One region of the Stenotrophomonas sp. CFBP8980 genome, then DNA from elsewhere that is predicted to be linked to it. Evidence: riboswitches for the same ligand, from Rfam matches in the RefSeq annotation. Region 1 holds a riboswitch; the other holds the start of a gene.
The links. Region 1 has a riboswitch for thiamine pyrophosphate ahead of SOM47_RS14945 (TonB-dependent siderophore receptor). Riboswitches for the same ligand answer to the same signal wherever they lie in the genome.
Positions count from the first base shown of each region.

Region 2: another riboswitch for thiamine pyrophosphate. It lies ahead of thiC (phosphomethylpyrimidine synthase ThiC); the one in region 1 lies ahead of SOM47_RS14945 (TonB-dependent siderophore receptor).

Region 1 is NZ_JAXCXF010000007.1:223,869-230,807, reverse strand. Features, by position in the region: partial or broken gene SOM47_RS14955 (autotransporter outer membrane beta-barrel domain-containing protein) at 1-1,419, opposite strand, end outside; gene SOM47_RS14950 (phosphotransferase enzyme family protein) at 2,036-3,172, shown strand; TPP riboswitch at 3,214-3,309, shown strand; gene SOM47_RS14945 (TonB-dependent siderophore receptor) at 3,377-5,548, shown strand; gene pnuC (nicotinamide riboside transporter PnuC) at 5,545-6,120, shown strand; gene SOM47_RS14935 (EAL domain-containing protein) at 6,259-6,939, opposite strand, start outside.
Region 2 is NZ_JAXCXF010000001.1:935,816-942,754, reverse strand. Features, by position in the region: gene SOM47_RS04105 (winged helix-turn-helix domain-containing protein) at 1-187, opposite strand, end outside; gene SOM47_RS04100 (ion channel) at 439-1,116, opposite strand; gene thiC (phosphomethylpyrimidine synthase ThiC) at 1,233-3,020, opposite strand; TPP riboswitch at 3,101-3,202, opposite strand; gene SOM47_RS04090 (BCCT family transporter) at 3,404-4,981, shown strand; gene ggt (gamma-glutamyltransferase) at 5,573-6,939, opposite strand, start outside.

The sequences.
Region 1 (6,939 bases):
GTCGCGTGCATCAAGCCCATGCTGGGTGGTGCCGCCGCCCAACATGATTAATGCATTGCGCACCTCCACCTGCCCGCCCGTGTTTGCGCCCGCACCGATCACATAGGCGCCCGTCCCAGCGATCTCCGTGCCGTCGATCTGTACCGTAGCCCCCTGCGCAGCCTCCGCTCCGTCCGAAGACTCGCCTTCGGTCCGGATGGAGCCACCGGTGAAAACGGCGCTGCTGCCAGTGCCTACGGTTTTGATGCCATAGGCCACTCCACCTTGAGTGAGAATATCGACATTCGTAGCAATCACCGTCCCCCCATCCTGGATATTGAGCCCATCGGCCAGGTTGGACAGGGTTTCGATGCGGGTGTCGGCAAGCTCTGCCGCCCCGTTTGCAGACGCCACCACGCCATGCGCATTGGCACCGAGCGTTGTGATCGAGCTTCCCTGCACGTCCAGCGAGCCACTCTGCATCACCCGCAGTCCAAACGCATCGGCCTGGGTGGTCGTGAAGTCGCTGTCCGTGATGACACCTGAACCTCCCTGCCACACATCCAGACCATGGCCCGCAGACTCGAACGACGAGCCGATGATCACACCAGTGCCGCCCTGTAGGTCCACGCCCTTGCTGCGTGCGCCGGTAGTTTTAACCTGCATGCCCGTCATCTCCAGGAGCGCACCGTCGCGCGCACGGGCGCCGTGGGCCACCATCCCTGAGGTGGCAATCGAGCTGTCAGAGATCGTCAGCCGCGAGCCGGCATCGCCCGTGGCCACGCCACGCGACTGGGCGCCGGTCGTTTCAATCTGCAAGCCTGTGCCCGTAAAGCTTGATCCCCCCAGCACGTGCACGCCGTCACTTACTTCTTCGGTCGTGGAGATACGAGCATTGGCGCCGGTCATGGTGGCCTGCTCCATGACGAGCATGGCATGACTACCGCGTCCGCTTGTCGCGATATCCACGTCAGAGAAGGCAACTGCAGATCCCTCAGTTATCGACTTCATTCCCGCCGACTGGGTGCCCGACGTGGAGAGAGCTGCACCGGAGACAACCACCATTCCGCCAAGGCGCGCGTTCACTGCATTGCTCTGGAATCCCGCGGTGCTTGATTCGCCGCCGGTGAAGTCGATACGGCTTCCGCTTCCCTCGGCGTGGACGCCGTGGGAGCTGTTTGCCCCGTTGCCTGCCGCGCGGACATCGGTCGCAGTGATCGTTCCGCCATTTACCGCCGACAGGCCGTGACTCCAATCCCGCACGTCGCTGTCAGCGTCAATGTCCGACACCTCGCGGTGTACGCCATCGGCCACCACCGGTGTGGCGCCAGTGTTCCAAGAGGTCATCAGGAGTGCGCTGCTGACCGCAAGCGCTAAAGCGTGTCGATTGGAAATCGAGGTTTTCATGTCGTCAGCCGATTTGGAGAATTCAGGCTTCACGATATTTTCTGCTGCTTTCGTGCGGTATCGAAGAACTTCTAAATGGTCCGTGACAACGCTGACGAATCGTCATCCATTAGGCGCAGAGTCATGTCCTCCCGCTGCTGCCCATCCACCACCGCGAGCCAGCCCTGCCGCCTCGAAAGAAAAAGGGCCGGCGGGGGGCCGGCCCTTACCACCACTGCCCCAAGGGGTTCAAGGCAGCAACGGGGCATCGCTGAACGAGAGACTGACCAGCGTTGACACCGTACCGTCGGGAAACGGCGGGTATGTCATCTCAACGCAACGGCGCAGCCGATGCCATGGAAGCAATTCGAAAGTAAATCTGCTGTATCCCTGCGCCGCGAAGGCGTAACGCCGTGGGATGTACCTCGCCGGATCGGGACGGGAGCACTCATGCATGGGAGGGCTGCTGAAAGCCCAGAACGGGCGTCCAACTACCTGGCCTCCAGGATCAAGCGCATCTGGTATCGCCCGGTTGCGCAGGGGGTAGGCCGCCTATTGGACACAGAAACATGATTCTGCGCACCGTCCCACGGGTGGCCCGACGGCTTACCATGTGAGCGCCGCGCGGGCAGCTTGCCGTGCGCATGCCCCCTCGCCCGACCGATATCCGATGAACAGCCCCGCCCACCACGTCCAAGGTCTCGACAACGACGAGGTCCCACCCGACTGGCCTGCGATCAGCGCCGGCGAGATCGCGTGGCTGCAGCGGCGTTTCGTGGAGCTGCAGGGCGACTGCCGGTTGCTGTGGCACAGCCCGCGGCCGTTTTCCGCGGCGGCGCTCGTGCAGGCGCCGCAGGGGCGGTTTTTCATCAAGCGCCACCACTGCAGCGTGCGCAGCGCCGCGGTGCTGTCCGAAGAACATCGCTTCATCGCCCATCTGGCGGCCCAAGGCCTGCCGGTGGTGCAGGTCATTGCCGATCAGAATGGCGCGACCGCACTCGAGCACGGCGTCTGGACCTTCGAAGTGCACGCCGAAGGCATCGGCCAGGACCTGTACCGCGACGTGCCCTCATGGACGCCACCGGCCAGCGTCGAACAGGCCTGGCAGGCCGGGCGCATGCTGGCCCTGCTGCACACCGCCGCAGAAGGCTTCCACGCACCGCAGCGGGCCACGCACCTGTTGGTGGCCCGCGATGATCTGATCCGCGCCGAGGACCCGCTCGCGGCGCTCACCGCGCAGTTGCCCGACCGTCCCGGGCTGGCCGCTTACCTGGCCGACACGCCGTGGCAGGCCGAGCTGCAGCGCGCGATCCTGCCCTGGCACATGGGACTCGCCACGCGGTTGGCCGCCGAGCCTCGCCTGTGGGGGCACAACGACTGGCATGTGTCCAACCTGCTTTGGCAGATCGGCAGCGGCGCTACCACGGTCAGCAGCGTGCTCGATTTCGGGCTGGCCTCGCCCACCAGCGCGCTGTACGACCTGGCCACGGCGATCGAGCGCAATGCCATCGCGTGGCTGCAACTGGACCGTGGCGCGCAGGCGGTGCGCGGTGACATCGCACTGGCGCTGCTGGTCGGCTACCGCGATGCGCGTGCGCTTTCGGCCGACCAGGTCCGGCTGCTGGCCGACCTGCTGCCCGTGGTGCACCTGGATTTCGCGCTGTCTGAAGTTGAGTATTTCCACGCCATCACCGGCTCCCGCGCCAACGCCGACGTGGCCTACCGCACCTTCCTGCTCGGCCACGCCGACTGGTTCCGCACGCCCGCCGGGCAAGGCCTGCTGGCCACCCTCCGCAGCGCTGCCTGAGCGGCTGATTCGCTTCTTCGGCCGTTTTGGTGTGAAATGAGCGCCTGAAGCGGGGGTGCCTGGTTTGACCAGGCTGAGAGAGTCCCTTGGAACCTGATCCGGTTTGCACCGGCGTAGGGAGCTTTGAGCTGCAAGCACATGGACCCATCGGGTCACTGCGCGCGCGCCGTCGCTTCGTCTTTCTTCCTGTTGATGACGAATCGAATGAACCGCTGCCTGCGCCCCACGCTGTTGACCATTGCCCTCTGCGCCGCGCTGCCGCTGCACGCGGCCGATGCCACTGCCGATGTCCCCGACCGCTCACCGACCGAACTGGCTGCCGTGCGCGTGCAGGCCCAGCAGGCGCCGGCCGCCACCATGCCGTCGAGCAGCTTCGGTGCGGCCAGCTGGAAGGACACCCCGGCCTCGGTGAACGTGCTGGACCGCACCCTGCTGGACAGCCGCCAGGTGCGCACGCTGAGCGAAATGGCTGCCAACGATGCCTCGCTGGGCGACAGCTACGCACCGGTTGGCTACTACCAGAACATCGCAATCCGCGGCTTCGCGCTGGATACCGCCACCGGCTACCGCTTCAATGGCCTGGCCACCACCGGCGAGCAGCGCCTCGCGCTGGAGAACATCCAGCAGGTGGAAATCCTGAAGGGCGAAGCCGGGCTGGCTGCCGGCGTGATGGCGCCGGGCGGCATCATCAACTACGTCGGCAAGCGCACCGCCGAAGTGCGCACCGTCACCCTGGGCACCGATTCGGAAGGCACCCGTTACACCGCCGTGGACGTGGGCCACTGGCTGACGCCGCGCTTCGGCGTGCGCGTCAATGCCGCATGGGAAGACAGCGCGTCCTACATCGACCACGCCGACGGGCGGCGCAACTTCTATTCGCTGGCCGCGGACTGGTTGATCGGCGAACGCGGCAAGCTGGAAGTGGATGCCAACTACCAGACCAGCGCACAGCGCTCGGCATCGGGCTTCCAGCTGCTGGGCGCAACCGAGCTGCCGCGCGGCGTGGACCGCTCCAAGATGCTCGGTTACCAGCCGTGGCAGCAGCCGGTCGGCATCGCCAGTACCAACCTGACCGCCCTGCATACCTTTGAGCTGGGGCCGCGCTGGCAATCGCGGGTGTCGGCCAGCCACAGCCGTTCGGTGATCGATGACAACGTGGCCTTCGCCTACGGCTGCTACTACGCCGCGCAGTGCGCCGACGGCAGCGTGCCGGGCAACTACTTCGCGCCCAACGGCGACTACGACATCTACGATTACCGCAGCCCGGACGACACCCGGGTCAACCAGGAACTGCGCGCCGAGCTGCGCGGCAGCGTCGACATCGGCCGCGTCACCCATCAGTTGAGCATTGGCGCCGACACCTTCCGGCGCACGGTGGACAAGCGGCAGAACGTCAACGAGTACGTCGGCACGGCCAACATCCATGACCCGCAGGTACCGGTGTTCGCGCCTTCCCCGTTGCAGCCCGGTGCCTCCGTGCGTCGGCTGGACAGCCGCCAGGATGGCCTGTTCGTGCTGGACCGCATGCGCTTCGGCGATGATTGGCAGTGGCTGGCCGGTGGGCGCATGGTGCGGCTGCACGAACGTGCCTACGACAAGCGCGGCAACCCGGAACGCCACAGCCGGATCTCACGCTTCCTGCCGCAGACCGCGCTGATCTGGAACGCGACCGACCAGGTGAATGCCTACGTCAGCTACGTGCGCGGCATTTCGCTGGGGCAGGAGGCCCCGTTCTGGACGTCCAACGAGGGTGAGTTCCTGCCGCCGGTGCTGTCGCGCCAGCTGGAAGTGGGGATCAAGTACGGCGCCACCGATGCGCTGACCCTTGGCGCGGCGCTCTTCCGCACCAGCCAGCCTTTCCAGTACGCCCGTGCCGATGACAGCGATGCCGGCTTCACCTTCGTGCAGGAAGGCCAGCAGACCCACACCGGGCTGGAGCTGACCGCCAACGGACACCTCACCGAACAGCTGCAGGTCACGGCCAGTGCCAGTGTGTTGCAGGCGCGTGCACGCGATACCGCCACCGCCGCTTACGAAGGTCACCAGCTGGTCAACGTGCCAAAGACGCGGGCCACCGTGCACCTGGACTACGCGCTGCCGTTCGCCGCCGGCGTGGGCGTCACCGGCGGCTGGCGCTATGCCTCATCCAACACCGCCACGGTGGATGGCAGCGTGCGCGCGCCCAGCTACAGCGTGGTCGACCTGGGCCTGCGCTACCAGCACACGCTGCGCCAGCAGCCGGTGACATGGCGGCTGGCGGTGGACAACGTGTTCGACAAATTCTACTGGCGTGACACCGGCAGCAGCGCCGGCGATTACTACCTGTTCGCCGGTGCGCCGCGGCAGGCGCGCCTGTCGGTCACCATCGCGCTATGAACGCCGAACTGTTGGAATGGTCGGCTGCGGCGCTGAGCATCGTCGGTGTGTGGCTGATGACCCGGCGGCGGTTGATTGGCTGGCCGATCGGGCTGGCCTCGGTGGCGCTGTATGCGCTGGTGTTCGCCGAGGCGCGCCTGTACTCGGACACGCTGCTGCAGGTCGTGTTCGGTGGCTTCCTGGTGTACGGCTGGATGAGCTGGCGGCACAGCGCGCAGGCCGATGGCCGGGTGAGCATCGTGCCGCTGCCGGCGCAGCATGTAGTGCGTGATCTCGGCATCGGCGTGGCCTTCGGGCTGGCGCTCGGTGCCGGCATGCACACCCTCACCGACGCGGCGATTCCGTGGCTGGATGCGCTGCTGGCGGCGCTGAGCCTGGTCGCGCAGTGGTGGCAGGCGCGCCGGCACGTAGCGGCGTGGTGGCTGTGGATCTTCGTCGATGTGATCTATATCGGCGTGTACCTGTTCAAGTCACTGCACGTGACCGCCGCGCTGTACGTGGTGTTCATCGGCTTGGCGATGCTGGGCGTGCGCTCGTGGTCGGCCAGCGCCCGCCAGCCGGGATACCGGTAGCGCCGAGCCGTGCTCGGCGGCCGTTCGTTGCCGCGTCACGATGCCCCCGCCGAGCATGGCTCGGCGCTACCAAGGGCATGCTGCGAACCCAGCCGGGTAGCGCTGGGCCATGCTCGGCGAGCGCGCATGCGCAAACCATCAGACCAGCGGCGCCACATGCGCGGCATGGAAGTCATCGGCCGGCATTGGCCGGCCGAACAGATAACCCTGGAACACCCGGCAACCCATGCTGGCCAGCCATGCGCGCTGCTGCTCGGTTTCCACGCCTTCGGCCACGGTGGACACCCCCAGGATGGCAGCGATCTCGATGATCTTGCGCACCAGTTCGCGGTGGCTTGCGTCTCCGCCCATCCCGCTTACGAACGTCTGGTCGATCTTCAGCTCATCCAGTGGCAGCACCTGCAGCAGTGACAGCGAGGAAAAGCCGGTGCCGAAGTCATCCAGCGACCAGGAGACGCCGTCCTCGCGCAGGGCGTTCATTGTTGAAGCGATCTGCGTGTGGTCGTGGGCGAGGGCGGATTCGGTGATCTCCAGGCGCAGCCGGTTGGCCGGCGCCCCGGTGCCGCGCACGATCCCGCGCACGTCGTTGACGAAGCTGTCCGAGGCCAGCTGCAGCGGACTCACGTTCACCGACAATACCCACGTATTGACGCCCGGCAGCGTGGCCCATGCGGCCAATTGCACGCACGCACGGCGCAGCGCCATCAGGCCGATTTCGTGGATCAGCCCGGTCTGCTCGGCCAGCGGAATGAAATTGGCGGGCGACTGCAGCCCGTGCCCGGGCCGGTCCCAGCGCAGCAGCAGCTCGGCCCCCACGAC
Region 2 (6,939 bases), on a different contig from region 1:
GCTCATCCCGGGTGACCACGCGCCCGTTGCTGCGGACGAGCACGCGCAGCACGCCCACCGCCTTCGGGGTGAGCCTGCGAAGTCGCCGCGCACCGGGCACCTGCACTTCACGTGACGACAAGGTCACGGTGCATTCGCCGATACGCAGGATATCTACGTCATGGAAAGGGCTGTTGCTGATGGTCATCTATCTCGAACGCGGGCGGCAGGCGGGATGCCAGCCAGGTGCGCGTGAATGACCGGGAGGTGCAATCGCGAACAGCCAGACTCTGCAAACAGCATGAACCCATAACGCAAATGAATCGAAGCGCGCGAATACTAGCCTATGAGAGTTAACCGCACATGCTGCGGCGGACATCAGGCACTCTCTCGCCCACGTATTCAGATAATCAGTTTCACTATTCGCGCCTTCCGGGGCGCGATTTTTTTATCTGCCATTCATTTTTGTCGGTGCTCGAGCATGGTCAGACCGACCAGTCGCGATACCACCAGGGCCACGTACATGACCCCGCAGAACTGCGCCAGCATTACCAATGCGCGTGCCTGGGGGTGTACCGGAACGACGTCACTGAGACCTACTCCAGACAGTAAGCTGAAGCTGAGATAAAGCAGCTCCATCCACGTTCGGAACGGGGTCTGGTTGGTGGCCAGGAAACTGCCCGGATACCACTGCTGGCAGACCGAAAACGCAAACGCGAACGCCCACGCGAGCAGGGTGAAGGTGGCGCCTGCAGCAAACAGTTCGTCGCGGGTGACTTTATGGTCCTGCAGCATGTAGGCGATCAACGCACCGGCGGTGTAGAAGTACAGCAGGCTTTCCAGCAGCTGCGCCGTGATGCCCAACCCGGTCTTGCCCAACAGCACCGCCGCGATGGAGAACACCACCGAGGGAATGGCCAGCAACAACGCAAGCCAGGTGCCCAGCGGGCTGCGCTGCACCACCCACAGGGCGAGCCCGAGCACCGCGATGCCGAACGTGCCCACTGCCGCCCGCCCCGCCGCGGTGTCATCCATTGCCGGATACACCAGCACGCCCAGCAACTGCACCGCCAGCAACCAGGCGGAGGGATGGCGGCGGGCGATGGCCAGCCAGCGGAGGGTGGGCGGGATGGGCATGGCGCGGCCTTGGGAAACGATGGGCGGAGGATAACGGGGGAGAGCGTGACGACCAACGGTCGTCACCCACCAGGACCTGCGGTCGTCACCCACCAGCAGCTGCGGTTGTCCGTCCCCTACCCGCCCGCAGACTGCCCGCGGACCTCCTGGCTGATCTTCATCGAACAGAACTGGGGTCCGCACATCGAGCAGAAATGGGCGCTCTTGTGTGCGTCCTTCGGCAGGGTCTGATCGTGCAGCTCCCTGGCCTTTTCAGGATCCAGGCCGAGGTGGAACTGGTCTTCCCAACGGAATTCGAAGCGGGCCTTGCTGAGCGCGTTGTCACGCACCTGCGCACCGGGATGCCCCTTGGCCAGGTCCGAGGCATGGGCGGCGATTCGATAGGCCATGATGCCGTCGCGGACGTCCTGCCGGTCCGGCAGGCCCAGGTGTTCCTTGGGGGTGACGTAGCAGAGCATCGCCGTGCCGTACCAGCCGATCATCGCCGCGCCGATCGCACTGGTGATGTGATCGTAGCCCGGCGCGATGTCGGTGGTCAGCGGCCCCAGGGTATAGAACGGCGCCTCGCCGCATTCGCGCAGCTGCTTGTCCATGTTCTCCTTGATCAGGTGCATCGGCACGTGGCCCGGGCCCTCCACCATCACCTGCACGTCGTGCTGCCAGGCCACCTTGGTCAGTTCGCCGAGGGTTTCCAGTTCGGCGAACTGCGCCGCGTCGTTGGCATCGGCGATGCAGCCCGGGCGCAGCCCGTCGCCCAGCGAGAACGTCACGTCGTAGGCCTTCATGATTTCGCAGATGTCGTCGAAATGCGTATGCAGGAAGTTCTCCCTGCGATGCGCCATGCACCATTTGGCCAGGATGCTGCCGCCGCGCGAGACGATGCCGGTCATCCGGTTCGCTGTCAGCGGCACATGCGCGGCCCGCACCCCCGCGTGCACGGTGAAGTAATCCACGCCCTGTTCGGCCTGTTCGACCAAGGTATCGCGGTATACCTCCCAGCTGAGGTCTTCGGCCCGACCGCCGACCTTTTCCAGCGCCTGGTAGATCGGCACGGTACCGATCGGCACCGGTGAGTTGCGGATGATCCACTCGCGGGTTTCGTGGATGTGCTTGCCGGTGGACAGGTCCATCACCGTATCGCCGCCCCAGCGGATCGCCCAGACCAGTTTCTCCACTTCCTCGGCGATGCCCGAGGACACCGCACTGTTGCCGATGTTGGCGTTGATCTTGGTCAGGAAGTTGCGGCCGATGATCATCGGTTCGCTTTCCGGGTGGTTGATGTTGTTGGGCAGCACCGCCCGGCCACGGGCGATCTCGCTGCGCACGAATTCCGGCGTGATCACGCGCGGGATGGCAGCACCGAAGGACTGCCCCGGATGCTGCTGGAGCAGTCCGGCATCGAGCACCGCATGCAGGCGCTGGTTCTCGCGGATGGCGACGAACTCCATCTCCGGGGTGATGATGCCCTGGCGGGCGTAGTGCATCTGGGTCACGTTGGCGCCGGCACGCGCTCGACGCGGCTGATGGCGCGCCGGAAAGCGCACCGCGGCCAGCCTCGCATCGAGTTCGCGCGAACGACCAAACACCGAGCCCAACCCGCCCGGCAGTGCGGTGTCGGCACGCTCTTCGATCCAGCCGCGGCGCAGTGCAGTCAGGCCCGCCGCCAGGTCGATCCGCGCCGCGGGATCGGTGTAGGGACCGGAGCTGTCGTAGACCGCCAGCGGCGCGTTCCCGCCGCCGCCGAACGTGTCCGGGGTCGGGCTGAGCGCGATCTCGCGCATCGGCACCTGCAGGTCCGGCCGGGAACCGGCCACATGCACCTTGCGCGAACCCGGGATCGGCCGGGTGACGGTTTCGGAAAGCTGCTGCGCCTGCTGCTGCAGGTCGTCGTACGGTGCGTTCATCGGGCTTCGTCCAATCAGGTTCGGGGACGAAGCGGCGGTGCGCCGACGCACGCGCGCCGGCCCCGGGAGAGCCCACGCACGGACGGCGTTGCAAAGCTTCCCTACGCCGGTATGAGCCGGATCAGGTTCCAAGGGACTATCTCAACCACGGCCAGTTGGCCGCGGTACCCCCGCTTCAGCGCGCATTAGAACATACCGCCGCTGTCGCGGACGACACACTGACGAGTCCATGACGCCACGCTGGGTAACATCGCGCAGCGCACTGTCGCGCCTGCTCCTGCAGGCATGCGGCCGTCCGCCGTCCTCCGCATTGCTGGTATTGCCCGGCATCGCACTGCAAGCTTCTGCTCGCTCCCTCATTCACTGATCGGAGAAGCCCCGTCATGGTGTTTCGAATTTCCATCGCACTGGTCGCTGTCCTGGTGCTGCTCGCCGGGCTCGCACCGGACTCCTTCAACGCCGTCGTACAGGCCGTGCTGGCCGAGGTGGTCCGCGGCGCGGGCTGGCTCTACCTGCTGGTCGTGTTCCTTGCGCTGACCTTCCTGCTGTACCTGGCGTTCGGACGGTTCGCCAACCTGCGCATCGGCGGCGAAGATGCCGAGCCGGACTTCTCCCGCGCCAGCTGGATGTCGATGCTGTTCGCTGCAGGCATGGGCATCGGCCTGGTGTTCTGGGGCGCGGCCGAGCCGGTCTCCCATTTCGTCAAACCACCGGAAGGGCTGGAACCCATGGGCATGGATGCGGCGCGTGCCTCGATGCGCTACGCCTTCTTCCATTGGGGCCTGCATCCGTGGGCGGTGTACGCATTGATCGGCCTGGCAATGGCCTGGTTCCAGTTCAACCGCAACGGCCGCGGCCTGGTCAGCGACATGCTGCAGCCGATCATCGGCCAGCACCATCGCGGCTGGATCGGCCACGTGGTCAACATCGCCGCCGTGGTGGCGACCGCGGTCGGCGTGGCCACCACGCTGGGCTTCGGCACCATCCAGATCGCGGCAGGCCTGGAACGGGTGTTCGGCATTCCCTCCAGCGTGCCGACCCAGATGGTGATCATCGCGGTGGCGTTCGTGTTGTACATGGCGTCGACCCTGAGCGGGGTGGAGCGCGGGGTCAAATGGCTGTCCAACTTCAACCTCGGCCTGGCTGCGCTGCTGCTGGCGATGGTGCTGGTGTTGGGCCCGACCGGCTTCATCTTCGACACGTTCACCACCACGCTGGGGTCCTACCTCAACCAGCTGGTGACGATGAGCCTGCGCATGTCGCCGTTCTCCGGCAGCACCTGGGTGGCCGACTGGACCATCTTCTACTGGGCGTGGTGGATTGCCTGGGCACCGTTCGTGGGGTCGTTCATCGCGCGCATCTCGCGTGGCCGCAGCGTCCGGGAGTTCGTGATCGGTGTGGTGATCGCACCGACCGTGCTGGGCTTCATCTGGTTCTCGGTGTTCGGCGGCACCGCGCTGTGGTCGCAGTTGTTCGGCCATGTCGATCTGGTGGCCGCGCTGGGCAATGGCTACGAAACGGTGCTGTTCACCATGTTCGACAGCCTGCCCTTCCCGCTGTTGCTGGCCAGCGTGGCGCTGGTGCTGCTGATGATCTTCTTCGTGACTTCGGCCGATTCTGCAGTACTGGTACTGGCCAGCATGTCCACCGATGAGGCCGGTGATCCGCCGCCGAAGCGCAAGCTGGCGTGGGGCGTGGGTGTTGCGCTGATCGCGGCGGCCTTGTTGCTGGCTGGCGGACTGTCCGCCCTGCAGGGCATGATCACCATCGCCGCGCTGCCCTTCGCCGTGCTGATGATCCTGGTGATGGTGTCGTTGTACCGCGTGTTGGACCAGGAATGGACACGCGAGCGGCGCAAGGCGCAGCGTGCGCGGCAGATGATCGAGGCGTGGATTGAACGCGAAATGGCGGCGCAGGAAGAGACGCGGCTGGAAGCCGAGCACGCGGCTGAGCGCGACTGATGGGGTGGGTTGCCGGGCTTGCAGCCCGGCGCCCGCTTCGAAGCGACGTCAACGTCAAAGTCTGCAGGGCTGTGTGTGGGCGGGGCGGGGTGGGTTGGCGGGAATCGCCGTGAATCCGTCCATGGAGGCTCGCCATCCGCTTGCTCGCCGGTGCAGTCCTGCACAGGCGGCAAGACCTGCGCTGGGCTCCTGCCCAGCGCGTCCGGCGCATGCGCCGGACCCATGCGGATGAGCGTTCCCGCCAACCCACCCCGCCCCACCTTCGACAGGTCCATGGTGGCCATGGAACCTTCGGTAGCGCCGACCCATGGTCGGCGGATGGCAGGGGGAATGGGATCTGATGATTTCCGCCGAGCATGGCTCGGCGCTACCGCTTTTCATTTTTTAATTACGCGGGTGGCGGCCATCGGAACCTGTCAGGGGGCCGGGCGGGTGGGGTTGGCAGGACGCTGAGCCGCATGGATGCGGCGATGCAGCCTACAGGGACGTACTTGCGGCGTGTCCTGCCAACCCCACCCGCCCGTCGCCAAACACGTAACCTGCTTCCAGCCACCACCCGCGAGGGGGGTCTCACCCGTTCGACGCCTGCCCTCAATACCCCGCCGCCTGCCCATCCTTGCGGCTCTCCGACGCGCCGTAGTACACACCCGTCTCCGGATCGCGCAGGATCGCCTGGTAGCCGCCATATGGACCGTCGGCGAACACCACGCGGTGGCCCTTGCGCATCAGCGCGCGGATCGTGTCATACGCAAAGCCGGTTTCCAGGTTGACCTCGCCGCCGTCGCTCATCGCCGTGGCCTGGCCGGTCGGCTCGGTCGAACCCTCGTGCTGGATGCGCGGCGCATCACCGGCTTCCTGCAGGTTCATGCCGAAGTCCACCAGGTTCATCACGATCTGCGCATGGCCCTGCGGCTGCATCGCCCCGCCCATCACGCCGAAGCTCGCATAGGGCTTGCCGTCCTTGGTGATGAAGCCGGGGATGATGGTCTGGAACGGACGCTTGCCCGGTGCATAACCGTTCGGGTGGCTCTTCTGCAGGACGAACATCTCACCGCGATCCTGCAGGATGAAGCCGAGCCCCGGGGGCGCCATGCCGCTGCCCATGCCGCGGTAGTTGGACTGGATCAGCGACACCATCATGCCGTCGGCATCGGCGACGGTCATGTAGATCGTGTCGCCCTCTTCCAGCTGTTTCGGTGTGCCCGGCTGTACTTCCTTCAGCGCCTTGTCCATCGAAATCAGTGCACGCCGCTCGGCCGCGTACTCCTTCGAGATCAGCTTGGCCACCGGCGCGGCCGGCTGGAAGGCCATGTCCGCATAGAAGCGCGCGCGGTCGGCGAAGGCCAGCTTCTTGGCTTCCACGAACAGGTGCACGTGTTCGGCCGAGCCAAAGGGAATCTTCGAGAAATCGTACCCTTCCAGCACGTTGAGGATCTGCAGCGCGGCGATGCCCTGGCTGTTGGGCGGCAGCTCCCACACGTCGTAACCGCGGTAGTTGCTGCTCACCGGGTCGACCCATTCGCCCTGGTGGGCGGCCATGTCATCGAAGCTCAGGTAACCGCCGTTGGCCTTGAAGTAGCTGCCGATGGTGCGCGCGATGTCGCCCTTGTAGAACGCATCGCGGCCGCCATCGGCGATCTGCTGCAGCGTGTTGGCCAGGTTCGGGTTCTTCCACAGCTCGCCCTTGCGCGGGGCATGGCCGTTGATCGTGAACTGTTCCTTGAAACCGGGATACTGCGACAGGCGCGGCACCGAGCGGTCCCAGTAATACGCGATGACCTCGGCCACCGGATGGCCTTCGCGTGCGTAGCGGATGGCCGGCGCCAGGTTGTCGGCCATCGGCTTGCGGCCGAAGCGCTCGTGCAGGGCGAACCAGCCATCGACGGCGCCGGGCACCGACACCGGCAGCGGACCGGTGGCCGGAATTTCCTTCAGCCCGCGGCGTTGGAACTCGGCCA